DNA from 3 places in the Rhodobium gokarnense genome. Region 2 is predicted to be linked to each of the others. Evidence: riboswitches for the same ligand, from Rfam matches in the RefSeq annotation. Region 2 holds a riboswitch; each other region holds the start of a gene.
The links. Region 2 has a riboswitch for thiamine pyrophosphate ahead of M2319_RS02645 (ABC transporter permease). Riboswitches for the same ligand answer to the same signal wherever they lie in the genome.
Positions count from the first base shown of each region.

Region 1: linked by a shared signal. The riboswitch ahead of thiC (phosphomethylpyrimidine synthase ThiC) and the one ahead of M2319_RS02645 (ABC transporter permease) in region 2 are both predicted to bind thiamine pyrophosphate.
Region 3: linked by a shared signal. The riboswitch ahead of M2319_RS22970 (hydroxyethylthiazole kinase) and the one ahead of M2319_RS02645 (ABC transporter permease) in region 2 are both predicted to bind thiamine pyrophosphate.

Region 1 is NZ_JAOQNS010000015.1:70,300-79,827, reverse strand. It holds gene M2319_RS21195 (putative bifunctional diguanylate cyclase/phosphodiesterase) at 1-1,307, shown strand, start outside; gene thiE (thiamine phosphate synthase) at 1,326-1,967, opposite strand; gene thiM (hydroxyethylthiazole kinase) at 1,964-2,773, opposite strand; gene thiC (phosphomethylpyrimidine synthase ThiC) at 2,770-4,572, opposite strand; TPP riboswitch at 4,671-4,793, opposite strand; gene phaR (polyhydroxyalkanoate synthesis repressor PhaR) at 4,887-5,546, opposite strand; gene M2319_RS21170 (acetyl-CoA C-acetyltransferase) at 5,900-7,081, shown strand; gene phbB (beta-ketoacyl-ACP reductase) at 7,197-7,919, shown strand; gene pip (prolyl aminopeptidase) at 8,062-9,009, shown strand; gene yddG (aromatic amino acid exporter YddG) at 9,018-9,528, shown strand, end outside.
Region 2 is NZ_JAOQNS010000001.1:567,229-576,756, reverse strand. It holds gene M2319_RS02685 (hypothetical protein) at 1-581, shown strand, start outside; gene M2319_RS02680 (hypothetical protein) at 699-1,229, shown strand; tRNA gene M2319_RS02675 (tRNA-Glu) at 1,545-1,620, opposite strand; gene M2319_RS02670 (hypothetical protein) at 1,908-2,273, opposite strand; gene M2319_RS02665 (RluA family pseudouridine synthase) at 2,369-3,406, shown strand; gene rpoH (RNA polymerase sigma factor RpoH) at 3,546-4,445, shown strand; gene M2319_RS02655 (Stf0 sulfotransferase family protein) at 4,471-5,247, opposite strand; gene M2319_RS02650 (ABC transporter substrate-binding protein) at 5,272-6,213, opposite strand; gene M2319_RS02645 (ABC transporter permease) at 6,261-7,022, opposite strand; TPP riboswitch at 7,153-7,262, opposite strand; gene M2319_RS02640 (hypothetical protein) at 7,346-9,274, opposite strand; gene M2319_RS02635 (adenylosuccinate synthase) at 9,485-9,528, opposite strand, start outside.
Region 3 is NZ_JAOQNS010000022.1:4,414-13,941, forward strand. It holds gene M2319_RS22940 (long-chain-fatty-acid--CoA ligase) at 1-687, shown strand, start outside; gene pgi (glucose-6-phosphate isomerase) at 790-2,430, shown strand; gene M2319_RS22950 (xanthine dehydrogenase family protein molybdopterin-binding subunit) at 2,597-4,915, shown strand; gene M2319_RS22955 (TetR family transcriptional regulator) at 4,973-5,524, shown strand; gene M2319_RS22960 (DMT family transporter) at 5,703-6,632, shown strand; gene M2319_RS22965 (Lrp/AsnC ligand binding domain-containing protein) at 7,296-7,532, opposite strand; TPP riboswitch at 7,683-7,782, shown strand; gene M2319_RS22970 (hydroxyethylthiazole kinase) at 7,836-8,630, shown strand; gene thiD (bifunctional hydroxymethylpyrimidine kinase/phosphomethylpyrimidine kinase) at 8,663-9,469, shown strand; gene M2319_RS22980 (TRAP transporter substrate-binding protein) at 9,473-9,528, shown strand, end outside.

The DNA.
Region 1 (9,528 bases), on a different contig from region 2:
TCCTGTCCCAGCACGACGCCCTTACCGGGCAACTGAACCGCGCCCATCTGATGAAGCGCCTCAATGAGGCGATCGCCACCGCGCGCGACCAGTTCGCCTCCTGCGCCTTCCTGATCGCCGGCATCGACAACCTCGCCATCGTCAACGACACCTATGGCTACGAGGTCGCCGACCGGGTCATCGCCACCGTCGCGACCCGCCTGCAGCGCCAGTTGCGCAGCGGCGATTCCCTCGGCCGGCTCTCCGGCAACAAGTTCGGCATCGTCCTCAACGCCTGCTCGGAAGCGGAAATGGAGGTCGCCGCCGAGCGCCTCCTCGATGCCATCGCCTCCGAAGTGATCACCACGGAACTCGGGCCCGTGAGCGTCACCATTTCCATCGGTGGCGTCTCCTCGCCGCGCCACGCCGCCTCGGCCACCAAGGCGCTGGGCATGGCACATGAGGCCCTCGACCACGTCCACCGGCGCCAGTCCAACGGCTTTGCCATCTACCAGCCGAGCGAAAGCCGCGCCGCCGCGCGCCGCCGCAACGTCGAAATGGCGGACGCCATCGTCACGGGCCTCAACGAGCGCCGTTTCCGCCTCGCCTACCAGCCGATCGTCGAAGCGGCGACGGGGACGCCCGTCTACCACGAGTGCCTGCTGCGCCTCGACACCGCCGGCCCGGTGGAGGAGAGCGGCGCGCTGATCGCCGCCGCCGAACGGCTCGGCCTGGTGCGCCTCATCGACCACCGGGTGCTGGAACTGGCTGTGGAAACGCTCGCCCGCTATCCCGCGGCGCGCCTGTCGATCAACATTTCGGCGGAATGCATCGGCGACCGGAGCTGGATGCAGAAGCTGGTCGCCACCCTTGCCCGCCGGCCGCAATTCGGCAAGCGGCTGGCCGTGGAACTGACCGAGACCGCCGTCGTCAGGAATGTCGGCGAGGCCGCCCGCTTCATCGCAGACCTGCGCGATCTCGGCGTCAAGACCGCCATCGACGATTTCGGCACCGGCTATTCGTCGTTCCACATCCTGAAGGAACTCTCCGCCGACCTCGTCAAGATCGACGGCTCCTTCATCACCACGCTGCTCACCGACGAGCGCCACGAGGTCTTCGTCACCGCGCTGGTGGAGATCGCCAAGACGTTCCACCTGGAAACCGTCGCCGAATGGGTCCGCGACGCGGAGACCGCCGCAAGGCTGCGCGCCCTCGGCGTCGACTATTTCCAGGGCGAACTCTACGGCCTTGCAGCCTCCGAAGCGCCCTGGCCGGAGGACGAGAGCCTCAAGGCCTCGATCGGCAACGCCGCCGCGGCGCAGCGATAGACCTGCTGCCCGCAGCGATCAGCCCCGGCTCCGGCTGGCGGCGATCTCTTCGGCAAGGGCCCGCGCCGCCGCTTCCGGGTCGGGCCGGCCGCAGATCGCCGAAACCACGGCGAGCCCCTTCGCCCCCGCCGCAAAGACCTCGGCCACATGCGCCGCCTTCAGCCCGCCGATGGCGACGGCCGGGACCGGGCTCGCGGCGACCTGCGCGGCAAGACCCTCAAAGCCTACCGGGCGTTCATGGTCCGACTTGGTCGGCGTCGCAAAGACCGGCCCCGCGCCGACATAGTCGACCAGCGCCGGGTCGACGGCGGCGGCAAGCTCCGGCGTCTCCACCGACAGGCCGAGGATCGCCTGCGGGCCGACAAGGGCACGCGCCTCGGCAACGGACATGTCGCCCTGGCCGACATGGATGCCGTCGGCGCCGATCTCGGCGGCCGCCGCCACGTCGTCATTGACGATGAGGAGCGCCCCGGTGCCGGCGAGGGTCGCCTTCAGCGCCCGCCCGGTCTCGATCATCTGGGCCGTGCCGCCCTCCTTGTCGCGCAATTGCACCATGGTCGCCCCGCCGGCAACGGCCCGGCGGGCGGTTTCCACCATGCCGATGCTGGCGCAGAGCTGCGGGTCGAGCACGAGATAGAGCGACAGGTCGAACGCCGTCATGAGGTCACCTCGGCGACGTTGTGGATGACGGCCTCGGCATCGAGGGCCTCGGGCGTGACGGCCTGCAGCGCATCGAGGAAATGCGGCGCGAAGGTGCCCGCGCCCTCCGCCTTCTCATGCGCCCGGGCGCCCGCCGCGGCGAAATGCGCCAGCGCACCGACGGCGGCATCGAATGGATCGCTGGAAACCGCCGCATAGGCGCCGCACAGGCACGTCAGCGAACAGCCGAGCGCGGTGTTCATCGGCATCAGGGGCGAGCCGCCCTCGATCCGCACCGCACGCGCCCCGTCGGTGACGAAATCCGTTTCGCCCGTCACGGCGACGACGCTGCCGGACTCCTCGGCGAGCCTGCGCGCACCATCCTCGGCGACGGCAACGGGATCGCGCCCGTCGACGCCCTGGCCGCTGCTCGCCTCGCCGGCGAGCGACAGGATCTCCGAGGCATTGCCGCGGATGATGGTCGGTTTCAGCGCGACGAGGTCGGCCGCGACCCGGCGCCGATAGGACGTCGCCTGGCAGGCCACCGGATCGAACACCCAAGGGTGACCGGCAGCGCTCGCCCCGGCGATGGCCGCCTTCGCCCCGGCAATGAAGGGCGGCGACAGCGTGCCGATATTGACCGTCACCGCGCCGGCAATGCCGGCGAATTCCTCCGCCTCTTCCACGTCGGCGACCATGGCGGGGCTGGCCCCTGCCGCCAGCACCACATTGGCGGCGATGTTCATGGCGACATAGTTGGTGAGGCACTGCACCAGCGGCGGCTCGGCCCTGAGCGCGGCCAGAAGGGTTCCCGGCGTCTCGGTCATCGTGCGTCCTCCATCGGAACGTAAAGGGTTCCGCCCTCGCGGAATTTTTCCGCCATCTTCGCCATGCCCTCCTTCTGCGCCTCGGCGCGGATGTCGTGGGAGATGCGCATGGAGCAGAATTTCGGTCCGCACATGGAGCAGAAATGCGCCACCTTGTGCGCCTCCTTCGGCAGCGTCTCGTCGTGCATCGACCGGGCGGTATCCGGGTCGAGCGCTAGGTTGAACTGGTCCTCCCAGCGGAACTCGAACCGGGCGCGCGAGAGCGCGTCGTCGCGGGCCCGGGCCGCCGGATGCCCCTTGGCGAGGTCCGCGGCATGGGCGGCGATCTTGTAGGTGATGACGCCGGTCTTGACGTCGTTGCGGTCCGGCAGGCCGAGATGCTCCTTCGGCGTCACATAGCAGAGCATCGCCGTGCCGAACCAGCCGATCATCGCCGCCCCGATGCCCGACGTGATGTGGTCGTAGCCCGGCGCGATGTCGGTCGTCAGCGGCCCGAGCGTATAGAACGGCGCCTCGCCACAGACCTCCAATTGCTTGTCCATATTGGCCTTGATCTTGTGCATTGGCACGTGGCCAGGCCCCTCGATCATCACCTGGCAGTCCTTCGCCCAGGCGATCTGGGTCAGCTCCCCGAGCGTCTCCAGCTCGGCGAACTGGGCGGCGTCGTTGGCATCGGCGATGGAGCCGGGCCGCAACCCGTCGCCGAGGCTGAACGAGACGTCATAGGCCCGCGCGATGTCGCAGATCTCGTCGAAATGCTCGTAGAGGAAGCTCTCGCGGTGGTGGTGCAGGCACCACTTGGCCATGATCGAGCCGCCTCGGCTGACGATCCCCGTCACCCGGCCCACCGTCAGCGGGATCATGTGCAGCCGAACGCCGGCATGGATGGTGAAATAGTCCACCCCCTGCTCGGCCTGTTCGACCAGCGTGTCGCGGAACACCTCCCAGGAGAGATCCTCGGCGATGCCGCCGACCTTCTCCAGGGCCTGGTAGAGCGGCACGGTGCCGATCGGCACCGGGCTGTTGCGCAGGATCCAGTCGCGGATGTTGTGGATGTTGCGCCCCGTGGAGAGGTCCATGACCGTATCGGCGCCCCAGCGCGTCGCCCAGACCATCTTCTCCACCTCCTCGGCCATCGAGGACGTGACGGCGGAATTGCCGATATTGGCGTTGATCTTGACGAGGAAGTTGCGCCCGATGGCCATCGGCTCGGCCTCCGGGTGGTTGATGTTGGCGGGAATGATCGCCCGGCCCCTCGCCACCTCGTCGCGCACGAATTCCGGCGTGATGAGGTCGGGGATCTCGGCGCCGAACGCCTCGCCGTCGCGCGCCGGCGCCTCTTTCGCCGCCTGCCTGCCGAGGTTCTCGCGGATCGCGACGAACTCCATTTCCGGCGTGACGATGCCGGCCCTTGCATAGGCCATCTGCGTCGCCGCCCGTCCCCCTGTCGCCCGAAGAGGCCGATGGCGGACGGGGAATTCCGGCGTCAGACGCGCACCGTCGGCAAAGCCGTTGTCCGCGGGCGTCACGTGGCGGCCGTCATAGGCCTCGGTGTCGCCGCGCGCGGCGATCCAGCCGGCGCGCAGGCGCGGCAGGCCCTTGTCGATGGCGATCTCGGCCTCAGGGTCCGTATAGGGACCGGAGCTGTCATAGACGGTGACGGGCGGCTCGCCAGCGGTGGGATGCAGGTCGATCTCGCGCATCGGAACGCGAATGTCGGGGTGCACGGCGCCCCTATGCCAGACGCGGCGCGAGGCGGGCAGCGGGCCCGTGGTGACGGTGGGGGTATGGTCGGTCATCGGTCGGAGCCTCCAGAGCTCGAAGCGTTGGAGACCCAGTTCCGCGTTGAATGGAGAAGGACCGCGAGGACGTCGCCTCAGGACGATTCGGCCGAAGCCGCGCAGCCGGTGCACCATCCCTACGCCAGTATGAACTGGATCAGGTTCGTCGGGTCACTGCGCTGCGCCGGGCGGCGCCATCAGCATCTCAGCCCCTTGTCGGGACCCCCCGGGTGAATGGACAGAGACTGCGCGCCGGCCGGGGCCTTGTCAATGGCCGCTCCCGCCGGGTGCCCGTCCGGCTCCCGCAATGACCGTCGCCAAACGCGCCGGGTTCAGTCCTCGTCCTTGCCGGAAAGCGCGTCGAGCTGCTTCTGCATCTGGGAAAGCTGCTTCTTGAGGTCGGAAATGTCGGAGGGTTCCTCCGGCCTGGCGTCGCCGCCGGCGCCCGTGCCGGTACTGCCGGCACCCGTTGTGCCCGCGCCCGGTCCGCCGGTGCCCGGTCCGCCAGTGCCTGTGCCGCCAGTGCCTGTACCGACACCGCCGGCACCGAAGGGCAGGAACATGCGCATCGCCTTTTCGAACATGTCGGTGTTGCGCCGCACCTGGTCCTCCAGCGCCTCGAAGGCGGTCTGGCCGATCGAGGCGGTCATCTGCTGGCGCAGCTTTTCCTGCTCCTTGGCGAAGGACGACATGGAGAATTCCAGATAGCTCGGCACCAGCGTCTGCATGGAATCGCCGTAAAACCGGATGAGCTGCCTGAGGAAGGCGATCGGCAGGAGGTTCTGGCCCTTGTTCTCCTGCTCGAAGATGATCTGGGTCAGCACCGAACGGGTGATCTCGTCGCCGGATTTGGCATCGAAGACGACGAAGTCGTCCTCGTTCTTGACCATCTCGGCGAGGTCTTCGAGCGTCACATAGGTGCTCGTCCCGGTGTTGTAGAGCCGCCGGTTCGCGTATTTCTTGATGACGGTCGGTTTTTCTGTTTTCGCCATCCGTTCCCTGCCCCTTGGATTCGCCTTGTTGTTTTTGCGAGCGGCCGCACTGCACAACCACTTGCGGCATCCTATGCGCCGAAAACGGCGCCTCGCAAGGAATAGATTTGGCCCGCGACGGAAACCGGGCGGTTTCGGCCGCCCCGAAAGGCTCCTCGCGGCCCCGGAATCCTTGCCGTGGTGCAGCATCCTCTACGTCGACGGGAACATCCGCATCACCGAATAGTACGGTTGACTCAACCGGAACCGATAGGTCTATTCCGTGTATCCGGCATCGGGCGCACGGGTTTTAACCCGCAAAGACAAGCCCTCAAATGCATGCATGCTCAAGACCAGACACCCGGGAGGAACGGATGGGTCAGACCAGTGAAGTTGTAATCGTCAGCGCCGCGCGCACACCCGTTGGAAGCTTCAACGGCTCGTTTTCCAACACCCCTGCGCACGAACTCGGCGCGGTCGCCATCAAGGCCGCCCTGGAGCGCGCCTCCGTTGCCCCGGAAGACGTCGACGAGGTGATCTTCGGCCAGGTGCTGACCGCGGCACAGGGCCAGAACCCGGCGCGCCAGGCCGCAATCGCCGCCGGCCTGCCAAAGGAGGCAACGGCCTGGGTCGTCAACCAGGTCTGCGGCTCGGGGCTCAGGACCGTCGCCCTCGGCATGCAGCAGATCCTGTGCGGCGATGCCGACGTCATCGTCGCCGGCGGCCAGGAAAACATGACGCTGTCGCCCCACTGCGCCAACCTTCGGGCCGGCCACAAGATGGGCGACTACAAGATGATCGATTCCATGATCAAGGACGGCCTGTGGGACGCCTTCAACGGCTATCACATGGGCAACACGGCCGAGAACGTCGCCACCCAGTGGCAGCTCACCCGCGATGAGCAGGACGCCTTCGCCGTCGCCTCCCAGAACAAGGCCGAAGAGGCGCAGAAGGCGGGCCGGTTCAAGGACGAGATCGTGCCCGTGACCGTCGTCGAACGGCGCAAGGAGCGGGTCGTGGAGGACGACGAATATATCCGCCTCGGCGCCACCATCGACGGCGTCGCCAAGCTGCGCCCGGCCTTTACCAAGGACGGCACGGTGACCGCCGGCAACGCATCGGGCATCAATGACGGCGCCGCCGCCATCGTCCTGATGTCGGCCGCAGAAGCCGAGAAGCGCGGCCTTGAGCCGCTCGCCCGCATCAAGTCCTGGGCGACCGCCGGCGTCGATCCGGCGATCATGGGCACCGGCCCGATCCCGGCCTCGCGCAAGGCGCTGGAAAAGGCCGGCTGGTCGGTCGACGACCTCGACCTCGTGGAGGCCAACGAGGCCTTCGCCGCCCAGGCCTGCGCGGTCAACAAGGACATGGGCTGGAACACCGACATCGTCAACGTCAATGGCGGCGCCATCGCCATCGGCCACCCGATCGGCGCTTCCGGCGCCCGGGTGCTGGTGACGCTGCTGCACGAGATGAAGCGCCGCGACGCCAAGAAGGGCCTTGCCACCCTGTGCATCGGCGGCGGCATGGGCGTCGCGCTCTGCGTCGAGCGCTAGGAGAAGGAGCAATCACGCCCGCGGCGGTCGGCCCGCCGCGGGCTTTCTATTTCGACGGGCCGGAGAAGTCACAAGCAAAAGCACAAACACAAAAACGAACAGTGAGGAAACAGATATGGGTAAAGTTGCGATTGTTACCGGCGGCACCAGAGGCATCGGCGCCGCCATTTCCAAAGCCTTGAAGGATGCCGGCTATTCCGTCGCCGCGACCTATGCGGGCAATGACGAGGCCGCCTCCAAATTCCACGAAGAGACCGGCATCCCGGTCTACAAGTGGAACGTCTCCGACTTCAATGCCTGCGCGGAAGGCATCGCCAAGGTCGAGGCCGATATCGGCCCGGTCGACGTGCTGGTCAACAATGCCGGCATCACCCGCGACGGCATGTTCCACAAGATGACGCCCGAGCAGTGGTCCGCCGTCATCGACACCAATCTGAACGCGCTCTTCAACATGACCCGCCATGTCTGGGAGGGCATGCGCGAGCGCAGCTTCGGCCGCGTCATCAGCATCTCCTCCGTCAACGGCCAGAAGGGCCAGATGGGCCAGTCCAACTATTCCGCCGCCAAGGCCGGCGAGATCGGCTTCACCAAGGCGCTGGCCCAGGAAGGCGCCCGCAAGGGCATCACCGTCAACGCCATCTGCCCGGGCTATATCGGGACCGAGATGGTCCGCGCCGTGCCGGAAAAGGTGCTGGAGTCCATCATCGGCATGATCCCTATCGGCCGCCTCGGCGAGCCGGAGGAGATCGCCCGCTGCGTCGTCTTCCTCGCCTCGGAAGACGCCGGCTTCATCACCGGCTCGACGCTCTCGGCCAATGGCGGCCAGTACATGGTCTGACCGCCGGCGACAAAGCTTTGTAACATCGAGCGGGAGCGGCCCCGGCCGCTCCCGTTTCTTTTTGGCGGCATCGTTTGGCGGCTGGCGACATCCTCTGGCCATGTTATGAAGAGCCGGATTTCCAGAACCGACGGATCCCGCCATGCGACACCGGCCGCTCTATCCCCCCATCGAGCCCTACGCCTCCGGCATGCTTCAGACCGGCGACGGCCACGAGGTCTACTGGGAGGCCTGCGGCAACCCGGACGGAAAGCCGGCGGTGTTCCTGCATGGCGGCCCCGGCGGCGGCTGCAATGCCCAGCAGCGGCGCTATTTCGACCCGGAGCGCTACAACGTCATCCTGTTCGACCAGCGCGGCTGCGGCCGCTCGAAACCCCACGCCTCGCTGGAGGCCAACACCACCTGGCACCTCGTCGCCGACATCGAGGCGCTGCGCGAGATGCACGGCATCGACAAATGGCTGGTCTTCGGCGGCTCCTGGGGCTCGTGCCTCGCGCTCGCCTATGCCGAAAGGCACCCGGACCGGGTCAGCGAGCTGATCCTGCGCGGCGTCTTCACCCTGCGCAGCTCCGAGCTCGCCTGGTACTATCAGGAGGGCGCCTCCTGGCTCTTCCCGGACTACTGGGACGACTTCCTCGCCCCGATCCCCGACGACGAGCGGAGCGACCTCCTTGCCGCCTATCACCGGCGCCTTACCGGGTCCGACCGTACCGCACAGCTTGAGGCGGCAAGAGCCTGGTCGATCTGGGAGGGCCGCACCATCACGCTCCTGCCCAACGCGGATTTCGCCGCCGACTTCGGCGAGGAAAATTTCGCCCTCGCCTTTGCCCGCATCGAGAACCACTACTTCGTCAATGCCGGCTTCCTGGACGAAGGCCAGCTCATCCGCGACGCGGGACGCCTCAAAGCCATACCCGGCGTCATCGTCCAGGGCCGCTACGACGCGGCGACGCCCATGCGCACGGCCTACGACCTGCACAAGGCCTGGCCGGAGGCCGAGTTCACCGTCATCGACGATGCCGGCCACGCCTTTTCCGAGCCGGGCATCCGCTCCGCGCTGATCGCGGCGACCGACCGGTTCGCCGGGTAAACCCTGCCATGACCGTCCGCCTCGCCACCCTGATCGGCTTTACCGCCGTCCTGATGTGGGCGCTGCTCGCGCTCTTCACCGCGGCAAGCGGCAAGGTCCCGCCGTTCCAGCTCCTGGCGCTGACCATGGGCCTCGGCGGACTGATCGGCGTCGTCTCCTGGACCTGGAGGCCCGGCGCCGCCGGTGCGCTCATCCAGCCCTGGCCGGTCTGGCTCCTCGGCGTCGGCGGCCTCTTCGGCTACCACTTTTTCTACTATACGGCGCTGAGGAACGCCCCACCGGTCGAGGCCGGCCTCATCGCCTATCTCTGGCCGCTGCTGATCGTCGTCTTTTCCGCGTTGCTGCCCGGCGAACGCCTGCGCTGGTTCCACATCGCGGGATCCCTTCTCGGCCTTTTCGGCACGGCGCTCATCGTCACCGGCGGCAGGGGTTTTGCGTTCAACGCCGAATACACCACCGGCTATCTGGCGGCCGCCGTCTGCGCGCTGACATGGTCGACCTATTCCGTTGTCTCGCGGC
Region 2 (9,528 bases):
CACTACTGACGCCTCATGTCAGCGAAGGCGCCGAAATAATGATTCTAGGCTCTGATGGGCACTACGCGCGATCGACCAACGCCAAGAAACTTCTAACCGGACTTCGAGATTGGATCGAAAAAGGTGCACAAGTTCGCTACCTTCTTCTCGAACCTAACGATTCCGTCGACGATGACGGGTTTAGAGTTTTACTCGAAGATTACCCAAATAATTTTAACATATCGCATATTAACCGAGCAGCCTGTCGCGACGTTCCAAACGTAGAATTTTTGCTCGAAAAATATAAAACGCGCCACCCGACCCTTTTAATTAATGGCGACCGATCAGCCATGTGGGTCGAAGGATATCACCAGCCCCAATCTGTATTTGCATATAACGTCAAGTTCGTCTCACCCAAAGCGCTAACTGATCTTGACGAACGGAAAGAGTTCAACACATACAAAGAAGATTTTGAAAGACTCGTCGATCATTGCAACATCGCGCCCACGAAAAGTGAGCAAAAGTCATCATTTGGCCTGCTTAGCGTACCTCGTGATTTCAATGATAGAAAGACGAGAGTATTGCTTCCAAAAACGGCATGAAAGATTATAAAAACAAACAATCGGCGTTCTAGTGATCCGCATCGCCGAGACAACCACTCGAAAAAATTCCTTCGCTGAGCGCCCCCTCACGAATTCCGATATTAGATCGGGGAAAACATGTCAGCTCTCGCTCCCACTGCCATCGCGGAGATTTCGGTAGCGGTTACGTTGGCGGCGCTCGCCACCGGTGCCAGCATATTGTCGATCGGTAGCATGGCGCTCGTAAATGCAATTTCGGGCGAACTTTTTCGAAAAAAGGCGACTACTGAAGAACCCTCGGATAGCGCGCAATCAGATCTATTGTACTTACTCTTAAACGATGAATGCCAGCGCGCACGTCAAAAAATATTAACACATCCGGAAAAAGTTCTTCGAGTTTATTTATTTGGACTCACCTCTGCCATCATCACAACATTAATCTTACTTGATGTTATTGCGGCAAATAGTGTGATAGGTTGGCTGGCTAGTCACGCATCTAGGTATCTCGATTTGCGAGACAGCACTCAAACCGAGATTATTGCAGCCACTGAATTATTTGTTTCAAAAATTCTAGTCCCAACGGTAATCACATACCTTCTTGGATACGCGATATATGTAATGGTGAGAACTATGGCAATTTGCAGGTCATATTACAATCATAGAATATAATCTTAACCTTAAATTCAAGAATTCTCCTCACATAACGATTATAGTAAGTGCAAATTTCTTAAAAAAATATAGGCTGAACATAAACGCACATTCTAATCAAATTTGGTATCTGGAAGATGAGTTCACCTTTGAGAGAATTCGAGACAAACTGGCTGTCCCCATTTGGTTTGACGCTGAGTGCAGTCTTACTCATTAGCATTGCATTTGGTTACCCATCTCTGGGCCTGGGCCTAATACTACCATTCGTTATTTCGGAATTTGTCTAGCGACCGCACTTTGCCAGACTAAAACCGTGGCGATGTCGGCAACAATAAATGGCACTCCCAAGGGGACTCGAACCCCTGTTTCCGCCGTGAGAGGGCGGCGTCCTAGACCGCTAGACGATGGGAGCACTAGCGGCGCGCTTGGCGCGGCGAGTTGCGGATATACCGCCGATGCTTTGCCGGTGCAAGGGGCCAAATGCGATCTGCCCCCAGTCGGAACAGCATTTTCGGGGGTCTCAGAGATCGATCCCACAGAGATTGCAATCGCACCCGGAGCTCGGATGTTCCCGACTTGCGCTTTGGGGAGAGCAAGTCGGTGCGCGCCTTGCCTGCAACGACCAGTCGGGGCACCCGACGTGAGACCCCAAACGTGGGCGGGCAGAGAAGCTGCATTTGCCGTGAGTGATCTGGAAAATCAATCCCGCGTGCCGGTCAGCGTCACGCGCCTGAGCACATCCGCCGTGTCGAGGTCGATGACCAGCACCTTCAGGCCGTCCTCGGTGCGCAAGGTGATGGCCAGATGCCGTCCGTCGAGGCTGGTGGAGACGACGTCGCCGTCGAGCGGGTCTTCCACGAGGGCCTCGATATTGGCGGGGATGTCGCGCATCTCGGCGGTATCGCTCTTGACCACCCGATAGACGATGACGGAAAAGACGGCGATCAGGCCGAGCATCATGATCAGGCCGGAGACGAGCACCAGCCGGCGCAGCTTCTTCTGCAGCCGCTCCGTCGCCGGATCGAGAGGCGCCTCGTCCTCATCGTCGAATACAGGATGGGTCATGGCGGATCAGCCCCTTGAGGATCCAAAGCAATTTCCAACGAAGCCGGCACGGCGGAGCGCCGCGAAATTGCGACATCAAAAGGAAGCAGAGCATCTTGCGTGACTCCGATCAAAAGCAAGGTGCTCCGCTGGAGACAATCGAGATCGCGGTCGAGGAGGCCGCGGCAGGAGCGCGGCTCGACGCCTTCGTCGCGGCCAACTCCGAGCGCTGCAGCCGCTCCCGCTTCAAGGCGCTGATCAAGGAAGGCCAGGTCGCGATCGGCGGGCGGACGATAGTCGAGCCCAATTACCGGGTCAATGCGGGCGAGCTCGTGTCGATCACCCTGCCCCCGCCCGAGGATCCGACGCCCGAGCCCGAGCCGATTCCGCTCAATGTCGTCTACGAGGACGACGATCTCATCGTCATCGACAAGCCCCCCGGCCTCGTCGTCCACCCGGCCGCAGGCAACTGGACCGGCACCCTCGTCAACGCGCTGATCGCCCATTGCGGCGACAGCCTTTCCGGCATCGGCGGCGTGCGCCGGCCCGGCATCGTCCACCGCCTCGACAAGGACACCTCCGGCCTGATGGTCGTCGCCAAGACCGACGCCGCCCATCGCGGCCTGTCGGAGCAGTTCGCCGACCATGGCCGCACAGGAAGTCTGGAGCGCGCCTACAAGGCCCTCGTCTGGGGATGCCCCGCCCACATGGCCGGCACGGTGGACGCCGCCCTTGACCGCTCGGGCGGCAACCGGATGAAGCGCGCCGTCGTCAAATTCGGCGGCAAGCATGCCGTCACCCACTGGCGGCGCCTCGCGCGCTATCCGAAGGACCCGGCCAGCGAGGCGATCAGTTCCCTCGTCGAATGCCGGCTTGAGACCGGCCGCACCCACCAGATCCGCGTCCATATGGCCCATATCGGCCACCCGCTCGTCGGCGACCGGGACTATGGCGCCGGCTTCGCGACGCGGGCGAACCGGCTGCCGGAGCCGGCCCGGTCCCTCGCCGCCGCCTTTCCGCGCCAGGCACTCCATGCCGGTATCCTCGGCTTTCGCCATCCGGTGAGCGGCGAGGTGCTTCGCTTCGAAAGCCCGCTGCCGGAAGATTTCGCCGCCCTTGTGGCGGCCATCGAGGCCGCGCTTACGTCTCGCTGACGGGCGTTGACGTGTTTTTGCCAAAAATCGTCCTATATTGGACGAGTTCGGTGGCCATTGTGGTCGCGAATGACCCAGGCACCGATTCGAGCTGCCGAAAACCGGAGCTCGCGACAGACCATCCAAGGGGTGCAGCACCATGGCCCAGAATTCTCTCCCGGCAATCAGTGCGGGCGAAAACGGACTACAACGCTATCTCGACAAGATCCGGCAGTTCCCGATGTTGGAACCGCAGGAAGAATACATGCTGGCAAAGCGCTACAGCGAGCATGAGGACCCGGATGCCGCGCACCGGCTGGTTTCCTCGCATCTGCGCCTCGTTGCCAAGATCGCCATGGGCTATCGCGGCTACGGCCTGCCGATCGGCGAGGTGATCTCCGAAGGCAATGTCGGCCTGATGCAGGCGGTCAAGCGGTTCGACCCGGAAAAGGGGTTCCGGCTCGCCACCTACGCCATGTGGTGGATCAAGGCCGCGATTCAGGAATACATCCTGCGCTCGTGGAGCCTCGTGAAGATGGGCACCACGGCGAACCAGAAGCGCCTGTTCTTCAACCTTCGCAAGGTCAAGGGCCAGATCCAGGCCCTCGACGAGGGCGACCTCAAGCCCGAGCAGGTTGCCGAGATCGCCCGGCGCCTCGGCGTCAGCGAGGAGGAGGTCATCTCCATGAACCGCCGCCTCGGCGGCGATGCCTCGCTCAACGCGCCGATCCGCCAGGAGGCCGACGGCGGCGAGTGGCAGGACTGGCTGGTCGACGAGAGCGAGAGCCAGGAAAAGATGCTGGCCGACCAGGAAGAGCTCGACATGCGCCGGGCCATGCTGAAGGACGCGCTGGGCATCCTCAACGACCGCGAACGGCGCATCTTCGAGGCGCGGCGCCTCGCCGAGGATCCGATGACGCTGGAAGCGCTGTCGGAGGAGTTCGGCGTCAGCCGCGAGCGCGTCCGCCAGATTGAGGTCCGGGCCTTCGAAAAGGTCCAGAAGGTGATGCAGAAGCGCGCCGCCCAGATCGAGCAGCAACAGCAGCTCGCCGACGCTTAGACACGCCGCTGAACGGACGCAGGCCTCAGGTCTGCGTCCCGGCGTTTTCCTCGGCCCGGAACCGCGCAACCCACGCCTGGTTGGTCGCATCCGACAATTTCGCGACGCCGATCTCGACAGCATCCGCCGCAGCGGGATCGCGGCCGAGCGCCGTCAGCACCGTCTTCAGCGTTCCGATGGGATCGGCTGCAAGCCCGTTATAGGTGAGGCGCAGCGGATCGATCCCCTCCCCGTCGAACCAAGCGGCCCAGGCCGCATCCATGGCGACCATCTCGGCTCGTTGCGCCGCGATCGCCTCGCGGTCATAGCGCAGCTCCTGCGGGGCCGAGAGGCGCTCCAGCTCCGAGCCGTCCGGCGCCCGGTGCCAGAGGCCCGACTGCTGCGCCTTCAGATAGGAGACGGCCTGGTCCAGCTTGTCCTCGCGTGTCAGATGGATGAAGAGAGTTCGCCCGAAGGCGGCCTCGATCCGCGAGCGGTCGCCCGGCGGGTCCGGGTAAAGGACCGCCAGCTTTTCGGTAAAACAGGCAAAGCTGTGCCGCTGCAGGCGGAGCCCGAACATGCCCGTATCGCCGCTTCCCTGCGCGATGGCCTCCCGGAACACGTCCTTGAGGGTTTCCACCTCCCGCTTCGCAGGATCGGGCGAGAGCCCCAGATCCTTGATCCATTCCTCCAAGGACGGCTGATGGAAATAGGAGTCCGGTATCCCGGCAACGCCGGTGGCTTCCAGCAGAGAGCACAGCAGCGTGCTGCCGCTGCGGGGAGAGGTGCAGATCACATAGGCATCAAAAGGCGTCGCGGTCATGCAGCCCCTCCCCGGGATTCCGGTCTATTCAAGCTCGACGGCGTAATCGCCGACCGGCCGCACCTCGTCGATCAGCCCGCTCGTCTTCATGAACGCCGCAAAGCGCTTGTAGCGCGCGCTGTCGAGCGCCGCCGGCCGCTTGGCAAAGCGCGGGATGGTGTCCATGAAGGCACGCCGGTTGAGCTCGTTGTCGAGGTCCGGATGGGCCTTCAGGAACATCTGCCGCGCCTCTTCCGGGTGGTTGGTGAGAAAGATGCTCGCCTTCTCCACCGCTGCGAGGAACCGCCGCAGCCGCGCATCGTCCAGATGGTCGCGATGGGCCAGGTAGATGAGTTCGTCATAGACCGGCACGCCGTGCTCTTCCAGATAGAAGGCGCGGCCCTTGCTGCCTTCCAGTTCGAGCTGGGTCAGCTCGAAATTGCGGAACGAGCCGACGACGGCATCGACCCGGCCGGCCAGCAGCGCCGGCGACAGGGCGAAATTGACGTTGACGAGCTCGACATCGTCCATCGTCAGACCGGCATTCTTGAGCATCGCGCCGAGGATCGCGTCCTCGAAGCCGGCGACGGAGAACCCGACCTTCTTGCCCTTGAGGTCGGCGATCTCCTTCACCGGCCCGTCGGCGAGAGCAACCACGGTGTTGAGCGGCGTCTCCACGAGCGTGCCGAAGCGCACCAACGGCAGGCCCTCGGCCACATGCTGGTAGAGGTTCGGCTGGTAGGAGATGGCGATATCCCCCTTGCCGGCGGCAACGAGCCGCGGCGGCGCGCTCGGATCGGCCGGCGGCACCAGCGTGACGTCGAGCCCTTCCTCGTCGAAATAGCCGGCCTCCTTGGCGATCACCAGCGGCGCATGGTCGGGATTGACGAACCAGTCGAGCAGCACGGTCAGCTTGTCGGCGGCGAGCGCCGGCGACGTCAGCGTCACCGCCAGCGCGGTGGCAAGGGCGAGAACGAGGCGTTTCATCTCAAAAGTCCTTTCGTTTCTGATGGGTGACAATCGGCTTGAGGCGGTCAGGCATCCGTTTCCGGAGCCCAGAAGACGAGGCGCCGCGTTGCCCGGTCGACGACCTGGCGCAGGGTGACGGCGATGACGGCAAGGACGATCAGCGCGGCAAAGACGGTGTCGGTCTGCATGCGCGCATTGGCCTGGATCATGACGAAGCCGAGGCCGCCGGAGGCGCCGACCCATTCGCCGACGACGGCGCCGATCGGCGCGACGGCAACGGCGACCCGGAGGCCGGAGGCAAGGTTCGGCAGCGCAGCCGGAATGCGGATATGGATGAGCGTCTGCCAGCGCGAGGCGCCGGATAGGCCGGCGAGTTCGACGAGGCCGCGATCGGTCCGCGTCAGCCCGTCATAGAAGGACGAGGCGACGGGGAAATAGATGATCAGCGAGGCCATGACGATCTTGGAGGCCATGCCGAAGCCGAACCAGACGACGAGCAGCGGCGCGATGGCAAAGACCGGCAGCGCCTGGCTGGCAACGACCACCGGCAGCACCAGCTTGCGGGCGAGCGGCAGGAAGCTCATGACCAGCGCGGTGGTCACGCCGAGGAGCGCGCCGGTCGCCAGGCCGACGACGATTTCCAGCAAGGTGGTGAGGCCGTGCGCGGCGAGATAGCCGGGCTGCATACGGAACACGGCGGCAACCCGCTCCGGCGACGGCAGCATGTAGTGCGGCAGCGAAAAGCCCGTGACCACAGCCTGCCACAGGGCAACGAGGGCGGCGGAGATCAGGACCGCGCGCGCGGACGCCAGGACGATGCGGGACATGGCCGGACGGACGGGATCAGGCCCGGCTGCGCCGAATGCGGCGCAGAGGAAGTCGTGCGGCAGGGGAAGAAAGATCGGACATCGGCGACACCTCCAACAGGATGACCGACGTCAGGAGATGTCCGCATAAGCCGTGCATGCGCCCCGTCCCTTCGCCGGTATGATCCGGATCAGGTTCGAAGGGTTCGGCATCCCGCGATGCCATCTCAGCTCCTTGTCGGAGCACCCCTCGGAACGGGTCAGAGGATGCGCGGGATCGCGGCCCATTGCAAGCGGGCTGAAAAAGATTTTCGAAAAGACGGAAAAGGCCGGCGCTGCCGCGCTCAGCCGGCCTGCCATTTGGCGAAGGCCTGCTCGATCATGCGATCGCCGGGAGCGCCCTTTTCGAGCGTCAGGATCGCCCGCTTGTCGGTCTCGAACAGCACCGGAATGTCGATCCACCCGCGATCCTTCAGGAGCGTCTGGTTGCGATCGTTCTCCACGTCGTTCTGCGACAGCGCGATCCAGAAAAGGTTTTCCAGGACCCGGGCGGAGGCGCCGCGCAGGGCATCGCCCCGTGCCGCCTCGCTGGTCTTCAGGATCAGGCCCGGCACGTTGGCGATTCCCCCGCCTTCGAAGTCTTCCGGCAGGGTGAAGGCGATCTCGATCGTGTAGGGCGCCGGCAGGGCGGTGTCCCGGTTCGGCCGCAGCTTGACGTCGACCGCCATGTTCTTGTCCGGAATGTCCGCATGGGCATGCAGCACGGTATCGGTGCCGCCGCTCGCCGACGGCTCTTCGGCCAGCGACCAGACGACGCTGCCGTTATAGGCGGTGTTGCCGGCGCCGGGCTCGGTGTTCTCCTCATAAAGGATGGCCCGCTGGCCAACGCCGACGGTGTTGCCGGAATCGACGATCGGTGCCGGATTGTCTTCCGGCGCCGGTTCGACGGCCGACTGGTCGTCCGGAACCGCCTCGTCCGGTCCGGTTTCCTCGGCCGCCTCCGCCGGTTCCTCGCTCACCGCCGCATCGTCCTCGACCGCCGCGGCATCCGCGCCGTCATCGGCCGGAGCGGCTTCCTCGTCGCTCGCTGCGTCCTCGCCCTCGCTGCCGGGCGCACGCACGCGCATGGTCCGGACGCTCTTGGCATCGGGCGCCGCGCCGTTCTCGCCGCCGAGCGAGGGCAGCCGGTCGGTGATCTTCGGGGCGAGACCGTCCGGCGCAAGGGCCGGCTCGTCGGTCGTCTGGGTGTCCATTTCGGTGACGGTCGGCTGGGCCGTGCCGTCATCGGCAAGGTCGGCCGGCCCGAACAGGAGATCGCGCTGGGCGTAGATCCAGCCGGCAACGCCGACAAAGATGACGAGGAGGATCGCGGCGGCGACCATCCACATCGTCCGCGACGACAGCGGCTGGGCGACCCGGCCGTGAAATTCGGTGCCGGCAAGGGCGTCGTCGGCGACGGGCGCATCGCCGGCAAGGTGCGCCTCGCCGGCCGTCGAGACCGGCGGTTCGGCGGCCATCTCCGTGCCGGGCTCCTCCGGCGGCGTCTCCGGCAGTTCCGGTTCGGTGCGCTGGCGCCGGCGCTCGGCGCGGCGCTGCTTCTTTTCCGTCGCGTCGAGGACCTCGCGCGCCGACTTCGAGGCCTTGCCCGAGGCAGCCCCGAGCGCACCGGCCGCCTTGACCGCGCGCCGGAACACATCGACGCCGCGCGCCTTCTTCGGCGGCACCGAATCGTTCGCCGCTTCCGGCCGGTCCGGCTCCTCGGCGGGGCCGGGAACGGGAACGGCAAGGTCTTCCTTCGGCCGCGCCGGCGCCGTCGGCTCCGGCGCCCGCGGTTCCGCGGCCGGGGCGTGCCTTGCGGCCGGCGGCTCTGCGGGCCTTGCCGACGCGGGCGGCTCCCTGCGCGGCGGCGCCTCGAAACGCGGCGGTGCGGCAGGCGCCGGCCTCTCCGCCGGGGCGGAAGGCTTTGCCGGTTCGGCGGGTGCGGCGGTCTGCGGATCGATCTTGGAGGCCGGCGCAACGGGCTTGGGGACCTCGGCGCGCGGCCGGTTCGAGCCCATCAGCGCCCGCGCCGTCTCCGATTCCACCTTGCGGATCGATTCTTCCAGGGCGAGGCGCTGCTTGGTGATTTCCGAGGGCGCCAGCGGCGGCTCGACGGACTTCAACTGGGTGACCAGCGCGCTGCGGGCCTTTTCATAGACGGCGCGCCGAGCCTCGCCGGTGTTGTCCGGCAAGGCATCGAGAGCCCGTTTCAGGATTGCGTAATAGTCCGCCATGTCTCAACGCTCGGTCGGGCGCGTATTACTGTCGTCGAGGGCCGTTCGCGCCGAAGCGGTCTCCCGTCTGCAGGAACGCCGGCCGGTCCGAAGACGTTCCGAAGCGCGCCCTGCCCTCGCTCCTCCCCGCTCTAACCTTCAACTCCCCGTCTCTACGCACCCAGCGCCGCGGCCGCAATACTTGGCGGCCGCCAAGTCTTACAAAAAGTGCTAATCCTGAAACGGATCCTGGACAAGGATAGTGTCGTCTCTTT
Region 3 (9,528 bases), on a different contig from region 2:
GAGCGCTTCGAGTCCCTTGCGACCTGCGTCCTCGTCGAAGGCTACGGCCTCACCGAGGCCTCGCCGGTCGTCTGCTGCACGCCGATCACCGGGCCGGTCAAGGCCGGCTCCATCGGGCCGCCGCTTGCCGGGACACGGGTCGAGATCCGCGACATGGAAGATTTCGACAGGGTGATGCCGACGGGCGAGAAGGGCGAGATCGTCGTCAAGGGCCCGCAGGTCATGCAGGGCTACTGGAAGGTGCCGGACGAGACCGCGGAGGTGCTGCACGGCGACTGGCTGAGGACGGGGGATATCGGCCATATGGACGAGGACGGCTACGTCTATCTCGTCGACCGCATCAAGGACATCATCATCACCTCCGGCTACAACGTCTATCCGCGCAAGATCGAGGAGGCGATCGGCCAGCACCCCGCCGTCGACGAGGTCACCGTCATCGGCGTTGCGGACGCCTATCGCGGCCAGGTGCCGAAGGCGTTCGTCAAGCTCTATGACGGGGAAAAGCTGACCGAACTCGCCCTCATGGAATTCCTCTCTGACCGGCTGTCGCGGCTGGAAACGCCGCGTACGGTGGAGTTCCGCAAGGAACTGCCGAAGACGCTGGTCGGCAAGCTCTCCAAGAAGGAACTGCAGGCGGAAGAGGCAAAGAGCGCGGCAGCGGCCGAGGCGGGTGCCGCAGAGGGGTGAGGGCGTTTGCCGGCGGAGCGTCAAGGCTGGTGCGGATCGCGAGGACGTGTATGATCGCCGCAGCCTTTCCTCTCCCATGTTCCCAGAAAAGCGGCCGTTTCGATGACCAGAACCGTCCCAGCCATTCTCCGCGACCTGAAGGCCCGTTGGGCCGACCTCAAGGACCTGCCGGTCCGGTTTCTCTTCGAGGACGATTCGGCCCGGTTCGCCGATTTCTCGTTCGGCCAAGGCGATCTCCTCGCCGATCTCTCCAAGACCGCGATGACCCGCGAGGTGCTGTCCGACCTCCTGGCGCTTGCCGAAGCGACGGGCGTTGAACAGAAGCGCGACGCGATGTTCGCCGGGGAAAAGATCAACACCACCGAGGACCGGGCGGTGCTGCACGTCGCTCTTCGCAACCGCTCCAACCGGCCGATCAAGGTCGACGGCGCCGACGTCATGCCGGACGTCAACGGGGTGCTGGAGCGGGTCTGCGACTTCGCCGACAAAATCCGGGCCGGCCGGATCCGGGGTGCTACCGGGCTGCCCTTCACCGACGTCGTCAATATCGGCATCGGCGGCTCGGACCTGGGACCCGCAATGGCGGCGCGCGCGCTGTCGCCCTATCGCGAGGGCGGGCCGCGCGTGCATTTCGTCTCCAATGTGGACGGCGCGCACATCACCGATACGCTGGCGGACCTCACCCCCGAGACGACGCTGTTCCTCATCGCCTCCAAGACCTTCACCACCCTTGAGACGATGACCAATGCGGCGAGCGCCCGCGACTGGATTGCCTCAAAGCTCACCGACCGGGCCGTGCGCTCCCATTTCGCGGCGATCTCCACGAACATTTCCAAGGCGACGGAGTTCGGCATTGCCGAGGACCGCATCTTCGGCTTCTGGGACTGGGTCGGCGGGCGCTATTCCGTCTGGTCGGCGATCGGCCTGCCGGTGGCGATTGCCGTCGGAGCGGAGAGCTTCAAGGCGTTCCTTGCCGGCGCCCACGAGATGGACGAGCATTTCCGCACCGAGCCGCTCGGCAGCAACCTGCCCGTGCTGATGGCGCTTTCAGGCATCTGGCACCGGGATATCTGCGGCTTTGCCACCCATGGCGTCGTTCCCTACGACCAGCGGCTGGAACTCTTCGCCGCGCATCTGCAGCAGCTCGACATGGAATCGAACGGCAAGCGCGTGACGCTGTCGGGCGAGCCGGCGACCATGGAGACCGGCCCTGTGGTCTGGGGCGCGCCCGGCACCAACGCCCAGCACGCCTTCTTCCAGCTTCTCCACCAGGGAACCGAGATCGTTCCGATCGACTTCCTCGTCGCGGCCGAGCCGCACGAGGACCTCGGCGACCACCACGACAAGCTGATCGCCAACTGCTTTGCCCAGAGCGCGGCGCTGATGGTTGGGCGCGATGCCGAGGAGGTGCGCGCGCAGCTTGCCGAAAAGGGCATGGAGCCCGATGCGGTCGAAGCACTCGCCCCGCACAAGGTGTTCCCCGGTTCGCGGCCGACGGTGACGCTGCTCTACAAGACCCTCGATCCGCGCACCCTCGGCCGGCTGCTGGCCCTCTACGAGCACCGGGTGTTCGTGCAAGGGGCGGTCTGGGGCATCAACTCCTTCGACCAGTGGGGCGTCGAACTCGGCAAGGAACTGGCGGCAAGCCTTCTCGGCGTCGTCCGCGACGGGGCCTCGCCCGAGGAGCACGACCCCTCGACGGCCGGCCTCGTTGCCCATTTGCGGTCGCTGCGCGGCAGGTAGGGACAGGGCCGTCCGGCGTTTCCCTGTTCGACCGACATGGGCGTGACGAATATCCCGCTTATATGTATCGTCACGTAACTGTTTTCGGGCGGCCGGGTGCGCTTTTTCGCCCAAGGTCCCGCCGCAATCCATCCCGCTCTTATCCAGATCCCTGAGAAGGCCAGGCATGAACCACGTGGCAAACCAGAAATTCGGCATCGGCGCACCGGTCCGGCGCAAGGAAGACAAGGCCTTCATCACCGGCGGCGGACGCTATGTCGCCGACGTGACGCCGGAGGGCACGCTCCACGCCGTGGTGCTGCGCTCGCCGATGGCCCATGCGACCTTCACCCTCGGCGACCTGGGCGCCGCGCGCTCTGCGCCGGGTGTCCATCTGGTGCTGACGGGTGCGGACGTCGCAGATCTGGGGCCGATGCCCTGTGCGGCGATGCCGACCCAGCCGGACGGCTCCAAGCCGGAGGTGCCGGACTTTCCGGTGCTCTGCCGCGACCGGGTGCGGTTCGTCGGCGACGCCATCGCCTTCGTCGTCGCCGACAGCGTCAATGAGGCAAAGTCCGCGGCCGAACTGATCGAGATCGATTTCGAGCCGCTCGATGCCATCGCCGATACGGGCAGGGCGCTCGGTGACGGCGTGCCGCTCGTCTGGGAGGATCGCGGCACCAACCACGCTTATGAAACCATCGTCGGCGATGCCGACAAGGTCGAGGCCGCCTTTGCCGGGGCCGACCGGGTCGTTTCCATCGCGCTCATCAACAACCGCGTCGTCACCAACTACATGGAGCCGCGCGGCGCCGTTGCCGAAATCGATACGGAGACCGGCAAGCTGAAACTGACGGTCGCCTCCCAGGGTGTGCATTCCATGCACCGGCTGATTTCGGAAAAGATCCTGAAGATCGATCCGGACACGCTGCGCGTCGTCACCCACGATGTCGGCGGCGGCTTCGGCACCAAGATGTTCGTCTACCGGGAATATCCGCTGGCGCTCCATGCCGCGCGGCTGCTCGGCCGGCCGGTGAAATGGGTCGCCGACCGCACCGACCATTTCCTCGGCGACTCGCACGGCCGCGACAACGTCACGAGTGCCGAAGTCGCGCTCGACAAGGACGGCCGGTTCCTCGGGCTCAAGGTCGACATCATCGCCAATATGGGCGCCTATTTCGCCCAGTTCGGGCCCTACATCCCCTGGCTCGGCGCGACCATGATGACCGGCGTCTACGACATCCCGGCGGCGCGCACCCACATCCGCGGCGTCTTCACCCACACCGTGCCACTCGATGCCTATCGCGGCGCGGGGCGGCCGGAATCGGCGTTCCTGCTGGAGCGCCTCGTCGACAAATGCGCCCGCGAGACCGGCATTCCCCAGGACGAGATCCGGCGGCGCAACTTCATTCAACCCGACGCCTTTCCCTACGCGACGCCGGGCGGGCGCACCTATGACGTCGGCGAGTTCGCCGGTCATCTGGACAAGGCGCTCGAGGTTTCCGACTGGACCGGGTTCGAGGCGCGTCTCGCCGACAGCCGCGCGCGCGGGCTCTACCGCGGCATCGGCCTTGCCACCTATATCGAGGCCTGCGCCTTTGCCGGCTCGGAGGGCGCGGAAGTGCGGCTGGAAGAGGACGGCTCGCTCAGCATCCTCATCGGCACGATGTCGAACGGCCAGGGCCACGCCACCGCCTACGGCCAGATCGCGGCCGGCTATTTCGGCGTCGACCTCGACCGGGTCAACCTCGTCCAGGGCGACACCGCAAAGCTGAAGTCCGGCGGCGGCACCGGCGGCTCGCGCTCGATCCCGCTCGGGCTGCCCTCCGTCGACATCGCCAGCCGCACGCTGGTGGAACAGCTCAAGGAGATCGCCGCCGACCGGCTGGAGGCCTCCGTGGAGGATCTGGAACTTGCCGACGGCGAGGTCCGGGTCGTCGGCACCGACAAGGCGGTGAGCCTCGTGGATCTGGCACAGACCGTCGGCGACAGGGAACAGCTGTCGGCAAAGGGCAAGTTCAAGCAGGACGAGGCGACCTATCCGAACGGCAGCCATGTCTGCGAGGTCGAGATCGACCCGGAGACCGGCGTCACGCGGATCGTGCGCTACACCATCGTCGACGACTTCGGCGTCACGGTGAACCCGATCCTGCTCGCCGGCCAGGTCCATGGCGGCGTCGTCCAGGCGGCCGGCCAGGCGCTGATGGAGCACGCGGTCTATGACGAGGACGGCCAGCTCATGACGGCGAGCTTCCTCGACTACACCATGCCGCGGGCCGACGACATGCCGGATATCGGGTTCCAGACCCGCAACGTGCCCTCGACCACCAACATGCTCGGCATCAAGGGGGCGGGCGAGGCCGGCACGATCGGCGCAACGCCGGCCGTCATGAACGCCGTCGTCGACGCGCTCCACCGGTCATGCGGCATCGTCCATATCGACATGCCGGCAACACCGCTCCGGGTCTGGGAGGCAATCCGCCGGGCGTCGGCTTCTGCCGATTGATCTGGCGGAAAAAAATACTACGTTGCGCCTGCGGGTTTCCGAAAAGGCGGGCGCAACATGCAGGGCGACCAGGCACGCGAATACATCCTCGATGCCGCGGCGCATCTCGTTCAGGAGAGCGGGGCCGAGGCCCTGACGCTGCCGGCGATCGCGGCGGCCGCCGACCTCGACCTTGAGGCTGTCGAGGCCGTGTATCCGACCATGGACGACCTCTTTTCGGCGCTCCTCCAGCGCATGTTCGACACCTTCGTTTGCCAGGTCGAGGCGACCATGGGCCGGGACGAGGCGCCGGGCGCCTGGGCGCGGGCCTATGTGGCGGCCTCGTTCCCGCCGGACGACGACAACAAGTTCTCCGACATTGCCGCCGCGCTCCTCAGCAGCACCCTCTACAAGCCGGAGCTGATCCAGCCCTTGCGGGAGCGCCAGCCGGACCTGCAGTCGGCGATGTTTTCCGACGGCATCGATCCGCTCAATGCCGCGATCGTGCGGCTTGCGGTCGACGGCCTGTGGGTGAACCGCATGTTCCGGATCGATGCCGTTCCCAAGGATATGGAACGGCAGGTGCTCGACCGGCTGACGGCGATGGCGGCGGCCCCGTCAAGCCGCTGAACGCGGGATCGGCTGCGACAGCGGGACGCAGCATTGCGCGATTCGCATTTGTCCTTTCGGCGGCAAAGCCGTATGGACAAAGGCGACGATTTGCGTCTGAAGCGTGTTCCTGCCCGAAAACCGATTATCACTTTTCGCTGACGCGTCTTCCGATTCCGCTCCGCGAAAGGTTCGATCCATGCGCCCCGTGCTCGGCGTCATTCTGAAAATCGCCTCCGGTCTGGTGCTGACCGGGATGGTCATGCTGGTCAAGATCGTCGGCGAGCGCATTCCGATCGGCGAGGTGGTGTTCGCGCGCACCTTCTTTTCGCTCTTTCCCATCCTCGCCATGATCGCGATCCGCGGCGAGCTCGGCAGTGCGCTCAGGCTCCACAGGCCCAAGCTGCATGTCGCCCGTGCGGCCGTCGGGCTCATCGCCATGGCCTCCTGGTTCGGGGCGCTGACCATGATGCCGCTGCCGGATGCGACCGCGATCAGCTATTCCGCGCCGCTCTATTCCGTCGCCTTTGCCGCGCTGTTCCTCGGCGAGACGGTGCGCGCCTATCGCTGGGGCGCCGTCTTCGTCGGTTTTGTCGGCATGCTCGTCATCATGTCGCCGCATCTGGGTCTGGGGTCGGTGGCCGAGACGCCCGAGGCGCGCACCGGCGCGCTGCTCTGCCTCGTTGCCGCCGTCGGCATGGCGGGCGCCATGACACTGGTGCGCAAGATGACGGAAACGGAAAAGACGGCCTCGATCGTGCTGTTCTTTGCGCTCGTCGGGTCGGCGCTGTCGCTGGCGACGCTCCCCTTCGGCTGGGTCTGGCCGTCGCCCTACGACGCCTTTCTGCTGGTCATGACGGGGCTCGTCGGCGGGTTCGGCCAGTTCCTTTTGACCCAGAGCTACCGCTATGCGGACGCCTCGACCATCGCGCCGTTCGACTACATCCAGCTCATCTGGGCAATGATGGTCGGCTGGGCCGTGTTCGGCGAGGTGCCGACCCTTGCCTTCTATATCGGCGGGGCGATCGTCGCCGCCTCGGGCCTCTTCGTCATCTACCGCGAGCACCGGCTCGGCCTCGACCGCGACCGCACCCGCCAGCGCCGCGCCGGAACGCCGGCGAAGTATTGAGGATACCGTCACATGGTATCGATGGGCATTGACAAAAAAACCAATACAATTTTAAATGGATTAGATTTTCATTAAACTACCATTAATGGAGGTTGATGTGCGAACGTTGGTAACTTCTCTTTTTGTTGTTGCTTCCTGTAATATGGTGTTCGCAGATTGCAACGGTTATAGCCATATGGTCGGGAGAGAGGCCGCAGCATGGGCAATAACTTGGGATTTCGAAGATTACACGCATCATGGTGTGACTGCTGGCGCTGAGAAGAGCGCAGAGATCGACTATACATGCGGCGGCGATTCGATAACACTGCGGCAATTCAATGCAAGTGATAGAAATAACTGTTCTTACACGGGTTGGATCAATGGTACGCGGGTGCGTGGTACATACACATGCAGCGGCATTCCTGGCCCTCACAATTTTTCTGGAAGGCTGACCAATCGTTGAATGAGAGATATTAGTATTCTGGAATTTTTAAAAATTTAAAAATTCACAGTCATATCTCTCTTGCTATATTTTATTTCATATTATTCTGTTTCATAGATCCAATACGGCCTGAATATTGCTTTTCACTGTAAGGGTCTGGCTGCGGGGGTGCAGGTCTTCCAAAACGCCAACGGAATTCGGCTACTTTTTTCTAGTAGTCGCTCTTAAGGCTGGCAGAAGGCCTAAAACGCCTTGAAGGTGACGATGGTCTTGGTGTCCTGGATGCCGGGGATGACGTGCACCTTCTGGTTCACGAAGTGGCCGATATCGGTGTCGTCCTCGACATAGAACTTGACCAGGAGGTCGTGGTCGCCGGCGATCGAATAGATCTCCGAGGCGATCTCGGCATCGGCGATCTCGGTGGCGACGTCGTAGGCCTTGCCGAGCTGCGACTTGATGAGGACGAAAAACGGTTTCATGGCCGGCATTCTCCGCAAAGCATTGGACGAGTTCCCCGCAACAGATGGCATTGTTGCGCCCGGGAGGCAAGGCGGGTCTGGCCCCTCCGGCACCCGCGCATGGTTAGCCGGGCTCTTGCAATCACGCCCGATTGGCTTTACGTCTTTCAGCGTATTCCAAGGGGGTGCCCGAACGGGCTGAGAGGCGGTCTGCCAACCCCAAGAACCTGATCCGGATCATGCCGGCGGAGGGATTGGGATGAGCGTTTCTCTCATCTTCACGACATCAATCGATCGGACCTTCTCCCGACAGGGGAGGCGGCCATGACGCACGGCCATGCCGTCACCGCAGGCGCGATCGCCGCGGCTCTTGACGAAGTGCGAGAAGCGCGACCGCGCGTCCACTGCATCACCAATACGGTCGCCCAGACTTTTTCGGCCAACACGCTGCTGGCGCTCGGCGCCGTTCCCAGCATGACGCTTGCCGCCGACGAGATCGGCGATTTCGTCGCCAGGGCCGACGGGCTTCTCGTCAATCTCGGCACCTTCGATGCCCTTCGCGCCGAGGCCGTCGACGCGGCGATGCCGGCGGCGAAGGAGCGGGCGCTTTCCTGGTGCCTCGATCCGGCGCATGCGGAATCCTCACCGCGGCGCATCGCGCTTGCCCGGCGGCTGATCGATCTCGGACCGGCCGTCCTTCGCTGCAATGCCGACGAATTCCGCACCCTGTTCGAGGCCGAACCGGGGCCCGACACCGTTGCCCGGGCGGCACTGCGCCATGGCATCGTCGTCGCGCTGACCGGCGCGCGCGACATCCTTTCCGACGGGGATCGGACCGTCTTCCTTGACAACGGCCATCCCCTGCAGGCGCGGGTGACGGCGGCCGGCTGCGCCGCGAGCGCAGTCGTTGCCGCCTTCCTTGCCGTCATCGGCGATCCGCTCATTGCGACGGCCGCGGGCCTTTCCGCCGTCGGCGTTGCGGCGGAAATCGCCGGCGAGACGGCGGCCGGGCCGGCCAGCCTGCAGGTCGGCTTCCTCGATACGCTCTACGGCCTCGATGCGGCAACGCTTCAGGCCCGCCTCACGCTTTGCCCGGCCGACGTCCCGGCCGGGCTCTAACCACACTTTCCATATCTCAGGGAGACCGGGACATGACGGCGATCGCCGTGACTATTGCGGGAACCGACTCCGGCGGCGGCGCCGGGGTTCAGGCAGACCTCAAGACCTTTTCCGCCCTCGGCGTCTACGGCGCCAGCGTCGTTGCCGCGCTGACCGCCCAGAACACCCATGGCGTCACCGGCATCCACGACGTGCCGCCGGAATTCGTCACCGCGCAGATGGATGCGGTGTTTTCCGACCTTGCCGTCAACGCCGTGAAGATCGGCATGCTGTCGCGGCCGGCCGTGATCGAGGTGGTGGCGGCGGGCCTTGCCGCGCACGCCCAGGAGATCGTGGTGCTCGACCCGGTCATGGTCGCGGCCTCCGGCGACCCGCTCCTGGTGCCGGAGGCGGTCGAGACGCTGATCTCGGTGTTGGTGCCGAAGGCGCTCCTGATCACGCCGAACCTTTTCGAGGCGGCGCGGATGCTGGCCGAGCCGGTGGCGTCGGACGCCGATGCCATGACCCGCCAGGCCGAGGCGCTGTTGAAGCTCGGCCCGCGGGCCGTGCTCCTGAAGGGCGGCCACGGCAGCGGGACGGAAAGCTCCGATCTTCTCGTCACGGCCGATGGCGAGAGCCACTGGTTCACCGCGCCGCGGCACGAGACGCAGAACACCCACGGCACCGGCTGCACGCTGTCCTCGGCGATCGCGGCCGGGCTGGCCAAGGGCCGGAACCTCACCGAGGCCGTGGGTGAGGCCAAGGACTACGTCACGGCGGCGATCCGCGCCGCCGACGGGCTCCGGATCGGCTCCGGCCACGGACCCGTCCACCATTTCCACGCACTCTGGAAGGATTGAGCCATGACCGGACATCCGGACCGCACGGGCCTTTCCCGCCGCGCCGCCCTCGGCGCGAC